3 regions of the Streptomyces sp. cg40 genome follow, and region 2 is predicted to be linked to each of the others. Evidence: riboswitches for the same ligand, from Rfam matches in the RefSeq annotation. Region 2 holds a riboswitch; each other region holds the start of a gene.
The links. A riboswitch is a leader RNA that binds a small molecule or an ion and turns the genes downstream of it on or off. The one in region 2 is predicted to bind cyclic di-AMP.
Positions count from the first base shown of each region.

Region 1: another riboswitch for cyclic di-AMP. It lies ahead of ACQHII_RS22975 (M23 family metallopeptidase); the one in region 2 lies ahead of ACQHII_RS07050 (M23 family metallopeptidase).
Region 3: another riboswitch for cyclic di-AMP. It lies ahead of ACQHII_RS02140 (NlpC/P60 family protein); the one in region 2 lies ahead of ACQHII_RS07050 (M23 family metallopeptidase).

Region 1 covers NZ_CP190128.1:5,198,408-5,200,599, forward strand. Annotated here, with positions in the region: gene ACQHII_RS22970 (aldo/keto reductase) at 1-287, opposite strand, end outside; gene ACQHII_RS22975 (M23 family metallopeptidase) at 354-1,361, opposite strand; cyclic di-AMP (ydaO/yuaA leader) riboswitch at 1,373-1,529, opposite strand; gene ACQHII_RS22980 (PP2C family protein-serine/threonine phosphatase) at 1,694-2,192, opposite strand, start outside.
Region 2 covers NZ_CP190128.1:1,582,367-1,584,558, reverse strand. Annotated here, with positions in the region: gene ACQHII_RS07055 (alpha-galactosidase) at 1-920, shown strand, start outside; cyclic di-AMP (ydaO/yuaA leader) riboswitch at 1,222-1,384, shown strand; gene ACQHII_RS07050 (M23 family metallopeptidase) at 1,389-2,192, shown strand, end outside.
Region 3 covers NZ_CP190128.1:513,475-515,666, reverse strand. Annotated here, with positions in the region: gene ACQHII_RS02140 (NlpC/P60 family protein) at 1-998, opposite strand, end outside; cyclic di-AMP (ydaO/yuaA leader) riboswitch at 1,007-1,180, opposite strand; gene ACQHII_RS02135 (DUF1996 domain-containing protein) at 1,515-2,192, shown strand, end outside.

The sequences.
Region 1 (2,192 bases), 3.6 Mb from region 2:
GGGAAGTCGGGGTGCTGGCTGACCTTGGTGGCGATGACGACGTCGGAGCGGTTGCCGCGGGCCTTGACCCACTTGCCGATGACGGTCTCGGACTCGCCGCCCTGGTTGCCCGGGGCGAACGCCGAGTAGGAGTCGGCCGTGTCGACGAAGTTGCCGCCCGCGGCGGCGTAGGCGTCGAGCACGGCGAAGGAGGTCGCCTCGTCGGCGGTCCAGCCGAACACGTTGCCGCCGAGGTTGAGCGGGAAGATCTCCAGGTCGGACCGGCCCAGCTTGCGAAGAGAAGTCATGCCTCACTTCAACCGCCGGACCGGAACCGGATATTCCAGACCCTTGAGCCAAGCCCCTTAAGACCCTTAGGGGTTGAGGCCCTTGCTGCGCAGCCAGGGCGCCGGGTCGCTCGCGGTGGCGGCGCCGTTGATGTGGACCTCGAGGTGCAGGTGCGGCCCGGTCACGTTGCCGGTCGCGCCCACGCGGCCGATGACGTCACCGGTGGCGACCTTCTGGCCGACGCTGACGTTGATCGAGGACTGGTGGCAGAACCACAGCTCGGTGCCGTCGTCGAGGGTGAGGATCGTGCGGTAGCCGTAGGACCCGGCCCAGCCCGCCTCGGTGACCGTGCCGCTGTGGATGGCCTTGATCAGCGTGCCGGTGGGGGCGGCGAAGTCGAGGCCCGTGTGGTACCCGGAGGACCACATGGAGCCGGCCTGGCCGAAGGTGCCGGTGATCGTGTACGAGACGACCGGCAGCGTGTACTGCTTCGCCAGCGCGGCGAGCTTCACGGCCTCGGCCTTCTTCTTGGCGGCGGCCTCCGCGGCCTTCTTCGCGTCGGCGGCCTTCTTCGCGGCGTCCTGCTCGGCCTTCGCGGCGGCGGCGTCGACCTGCTTGGCGACGGCGGCCTCGGCGGCGGCCTGGGACTTGCCGTCGACCTGGAGCTGCTGGAGCTCGGCCTGTTCCATGATCCGGTTGCGCAGCAGCTCACCGGCGTCCGAGGTGCCCTTGGCGGTCTCGGTGGTGGTCACGCCGACGCTGCTGAGAGCGGTCGCGGAACCCTTGGGAGTGCTGGGGGAGTCGTCGAGCAGGTGACCCACGCTGGGCAGGTCCGGCATGGAGATCGAGACCGGCGGCTTGCCCGTGTTGGCGCTGGCCATCCCGCCGGCGCTGACGGCGGCTATGACACCGACGCCCAGGACGGTGGAGCTGCGGGCGAATCCTCCGCCACCACGCTGCTTGGCGACACGGTGCTTGCCGCGGTTGGGAGGAACGGTCTCCGCGCTGGGGTTCCACTCCTCCCAGGGTCCCTCGTCGGGGCGGTAACCGCCGTAGACGAACGGGGCTTCTGGGGCAGCCTGGTTGGACGCCACGTGGGCGTGCTCCTTTCCTTCCTTCTCGCCTACCGGGTTAGCTGACGGGTTCGGAGCAGGAAGGTCTCCTACGCGCGTAAACCGGTCGTGTTCCCACGACTGTCGACGTGCGATTCACCCCAAGTGGTGGTTCCCCGGTTCCCTTGCGGAATTCGGCGCGTGCGCACGGAGCTGTCTCTTGTGACGGCTGGGACGACCGTGCTGCGTTATCGAACGTTAATAGACACGGGCGTCCGTTTCCAAGCCCGTTCGCTTGATCATTAACCTTTCCTTGCTGGACGAAGGGCCCACGACCGGCGAAAAACGGGTGAGTTGACCAGTCGTCGACCCGGTCATGGATGGCGTACGGCGATCATCGCCATGTCGTCCGTCATCCCGCCCCCGGCATAGCGGCGCACCTCCTTGGCGAGGAGACCGAGCAGCGCCTCCGGGCTGCGGAAGGTCCGCCCGGTCAGCCGCTCCCCGGGGTCGTAGAACACGCCATGGCCGTCGCGGGCCTCGGACAGGCCGTCGGTGTAGAGGAGCAGGGTGGCGCCGCCGGGGAACGCGAACTCCTCCGCCCGGTCGGGCCAGAAGCCCAACTCGCCCATTCCCAGCGGCAGTGCGGGCTCCTTGACGAGCAGGGTGTCCACGGTGCCGTCCGCGTGCAGGAGCAGCGGCGGCGGGTGGCCCCGGTCGACGATCCTCAAGACGCCGTCGCCGTGCGGGAGTTCGGCGAGGACGGCCGTGGTGAACCCCTCGAACGCGTCGAGCCCGTCGCGCCGGGTGCCCTCGCGCGCCAGGGCCCGCTCCAGCCGCTGCGCGACCGCCTCCAGCGTGCTCTCCTGCTCG
Region 2 (2,192 bases):
ACCCGGACAGCGACCTGTACCGCGCCCACCCGGACTGGGTGCAGTACCAAGAGGGACGAAAGCGGACGGAGTTCCGCAATCAGCTCGTCCTCAACCTCGCCCGCGAGGACGTCCAGGAGTACCTCTGGGAGCAGCTCGACGGACTCCTCTCCAGCGCCCCCATCGACTACGTGAAGTGGGACTTCAACCGCTGCTTCACCGACGCGGGCTGGCCCGGCGACGCCTATCCGCAGCGCCTCTGGGTCGACCATGTGCGCGCGCTCTACGCCCTGTTGGACCGGCTGCGGGAGGCCCACCCAGGCGTGGCCTTCGAGTCCTGCTCGGGCGGCGGTGGCCGGATCGACCTCGGCATTCTCAGCCGTACCGACCAGGTGTGGACCTCGGACAACACCGACCCGCTCGACCGGCTCGCCATCCAGCACGGCTTCAGCCAGATCCACCCCGCGCGCGTGATGGCCGCCTGGGTCACCGACAGCCCCAACACCCAGCTCAACGACCGGGTCAGCAGTCTGCGCTTCCGGTTCGTCAGCGCCATGGCCGGGGTACTCGGCGTGGGCGGCGACCTCTCCGAGTGGACCGAGGAGGAGCTCGCCGAGGCCCGCGAGTGGATCGCCCTCTACAAGGAGATCCGGCCGCTCGTGCAGCACGGCGACCTCCACCGGCTGCGCCCGCCGACCGGCGGACTGAGCGCCGTGCAGTACACGCGCGGTGACGAGAGCGTCGTCCTCGCCCTGCTCCAGGCGCAGCACTACGGCGAGCCGGTACCGGCGCTCCGGCTGCGTGGGCTCGACCCGACGGCGTCGTACGAATGCCTCGAAACGGGCGAAGTCCACCGGGGTGCCGTCCTGTTGCACCACGGACTGCGGACCGGGCTGCGTGGTGACCTCGATGCGACGGTTCTCCGGCTGCGTCGTATCTGAGCCTTCTGTCCTAATTGCAGCCTTCGTTACAACTCGCTCTGGAATAAGGGAAGCTGAGGGGTTGTACGTGAGCAGCGTCATATCCGTGACCGTACGTCGCTCGTCATGTTCACGTAATTGACATGCTTTTCCAGGGGAATTGAGGTCGAAGTCGGGTGGGAATTCACGGAGGGTGACTGTGAATTCCCACAGGAGATCACAAGAAACCCAAAACCGTGGAACCTCCTGCTTGTCCCTTTGCGTCTTCCTCGCTTACGTTCGCCACCAATCCGGACGGACGCCCAATCCTGCCGCCGACCGGACTCCGCACACACCCACCCGTATGCGGCAGGAGCGGGGGACCCACAGGTAGGACGCCTGTTCCGGTCTCCGGAACGGGCTTGGGGTAAAGCCGCGACCAGCGCGCGGCCGGGCATCTCCAGCCCGCACCCGACAGCTCACCTCGCAGGCGCCGGAGAGGAATTCGTCATGCCCGCGAAGGGTAAGCACCGCCGTCCCAAGTCCCAGCGCCTGAGCCGTTCCATAGCCGTAGCCGGAACCGGCGGCGCCGCGCTCGCCCTTCCGCTCATGGGGGCCACCGGCGCCCATGCCGCCACTTCGACTTCCGCTCCGGAAAAGGCCGTTCAGTCGGTTCCGGCGGCCGAGAAGACGGTGACGGAGAAGGCGGCGACCGCGAAGACCGAGGGCGTGAAGACGTATTCGGTGAAGGCGGGCGACTGGCTCGCGAAGATCGCCGAGGACCAGGACGTCACCGGCGGCTGGAAGAAGATCTACCAGGACAACCGCGAGGCCATCGGCTCCGACCCGTCGCTGATCCACCCGGGCCTGAAGCTCTCGCTCGGCAAGAAGGCCACGACCGGCACGACAAGCACGACCAAGTCGTCCGGTTCGTCCGCCGGTTCGTCCTCTTCGTCCTCCTCCTCGTCGAAGAAGTCGACCGCCACCCAGAGTGCCGACACCACCAGCACCTCCAGCGGCTACACCCTTCCCGTGACCGGCGGCACCATCGGCACCGGCTATCACGTGGCGGGCAGCATGTGGTCCAGCGGTTATCACACGGGCGTCGACTTCGTCGTCCCGACCGGCACCACCGTCAAGGCGGTCGCCGCGGGCACGGTCGTCTCGGCCGCCTACGACGGCGCCTACGGCAACGAGGTCGTCATCCGGCACGCGGACGGCGAGTACTCGCAGTACGCCCACATGTCGCAGCTGTCCGTCTCGGCCGGCCAGACCGTGACCGAGGGCCAGCAGATCGGCCTCTCCGGCGCGACC
Region 3 (2,192 bases), 1.1 Mb from region 2:
GCCCACGGCTGCTGCTCGGTCACTGCGGGGAACTGGCCGGTGGCCCAGGGCTGTTGCTGAATCACTGCGGGCATCTGCCCTGTCGCCCAGGTCTGTTGCTCGGTCACCATGGGCATCTGTCCGGTGGACCACGTGGTCTCCGGGGCGGACCAGGCCGTCTCCGGGGGCGGCCAGGTGGCGCCCGCCGGCGCGGTCTCGGTGCGCGGCGCGCCGATGGCCGGGAGCAGGTCCAGGCTCGCGGTGAGCGGGTCGAAGGCCGGTGCTGGTGCCGGGGCGGTGGCGAACTGCTGTGGCGCCATGACGCGCGCGGCCGGCATCTCGACGGCCGGAGCGGGCGGTACCGGCGGCAGGTCGAGGACGGTTGCCGTGGGCATCTGCGCCATCTGGGCCTGAGCCATCTGCGCGATCTGGGCGAGCTGCGACATCTGAGGCATTTGTGTCTGCGACGTCTGCGGCATCACAGGAGACTGCTGTGTCTGCTGTGTCTGCTGTGCGGCGGGAGGCAGCGCCGCGACGGGTGCCGCGGTCAACTCCGCCATGGGGACCGTGAGTTGCGTGGCGATGGACTCCGGTGCGGCGGTGGTCCCCGCGGTCAGTTCGGCCACGGCACGGCCGGGCTGTGCGTCGAGCGCGCGGCCGGTGCTCTGGGGCTCGGGACGCCGTTCGGACCGCTCGGGGCGGGACTCGGCCGGGCGGGCCGGGGTCCTGCCGGGCGGCAGCATCGCCGGTACGGTCGGGCCCAGTTGGGTGCGGGCGCGGTCGAACAGCTGCCGGGTGACGGCTTCGACGGCGGGGTCGGAAGAACGTGACGCGCCGGGGCGCGACTCGACACGTGTACGCGGTTTCCCGGACATCGCACGTGTGGCGTTGTAGGTTCCGGAGTCCGTCTCGGCCCGGTCGTAAAGAGAGTTGATCCGCCGCTGGACTTCGTCGCGGCTGGGTCGGTCGTCCACGGTGGGGCCACTGCCTCCGGTGCGCGTGCGTCGTTCTGCCGGCATGGCAGACGTGCTCCTTCCGCTTCGCGCCTACCGGGTTAGCTGTCGGGTTCGGGCGTCGATCACGGAAGGTTTGCCCTACGGTCCTTGCCCTGAGGGGCAGTTGGACCGATTCACCCCAAGTTCGGTTGGGTCCCCGGCTCCGGCTGCCGCGGGCGGCACGCCGGACTCGGCGCAAGCCGTGCGGCCCGGCGCCGATCGCCGGAGTAGGTCGTACGGCCTGAACGTCAACTTAGCCAACGTGTGTGCCCCGTGTGAAGGTTGAAGCGCGATATGTCCGATACGTATTTGTGACCTTTACCTCGCCCTGGTGTGTCGAGGGGCCAGGAGCCCGCGGGGGCGGGTGATCCATAAGAGGTCGCTATGAATTTCTGGGACGGTTGAACACACCGGGACCGGGCTCCGTATTGGGTCGGGGGATTTCCATGCCGGGACGAGCCGGGCCGACCGATACGTGTAGGAGCAACTTCCTTGGCACGCAACACGCGCAGACGCCCCACAGGCGCACGACGCGCGACGATGGCAGCAGTCGCCCTGATGCTGGGCGGCGGAGGACTGATGGCGGCGAACGTCTACGCGTCGGCGTCCGAAGGTGGTTGGGGCGGCGACTCCGCCCAACAGGGTTCTCCGGACGCGGCATCGCGCGGCGCGACGATCGACTGCCCGGACATCGGCACCCAGTTGACGACGGTGCCCGACGAGGCGAAGGCCGACGTCGACAAGGAACTCGCGAATCTGGACCAGCAGATAACCGAGGCCTACCAGAAGCTTCAGGACTCCAGGGAGTCCATCCGTCAGGACGCCTCCTTCGCCGACAACGAGATCATGAATCCGTTGAAGGAGAAGCGGGCCGCGTCCATCGGGCGGATCGACGACGCCATCGCACGCGTCGGGGACCGCCCGGAGGGACTCGACGCGCTCGCCGGCTGCACCCTGATCGCGCCCACGAACGAGACCGGCGACCAGGGTGACCAGGGCGGTAACGGCGGCGACCAGAGCGCCAGTGCCAGTGCCAGCGCCAGCACCGGAGACCAGGGGCAGCAGGGCCAGCAGCAGTCCACCAACGGGCCGGTCGCCTCGGACTACGCGGACATCACCTCTGTACAGCCGAATGTGAACGCTCCGCAGGAGCAGGCCAATGCCTCCCGAGGCACGTTCGTCACCGCCTGCGGGGTGAACGAGAACGGTCTGTTCAAC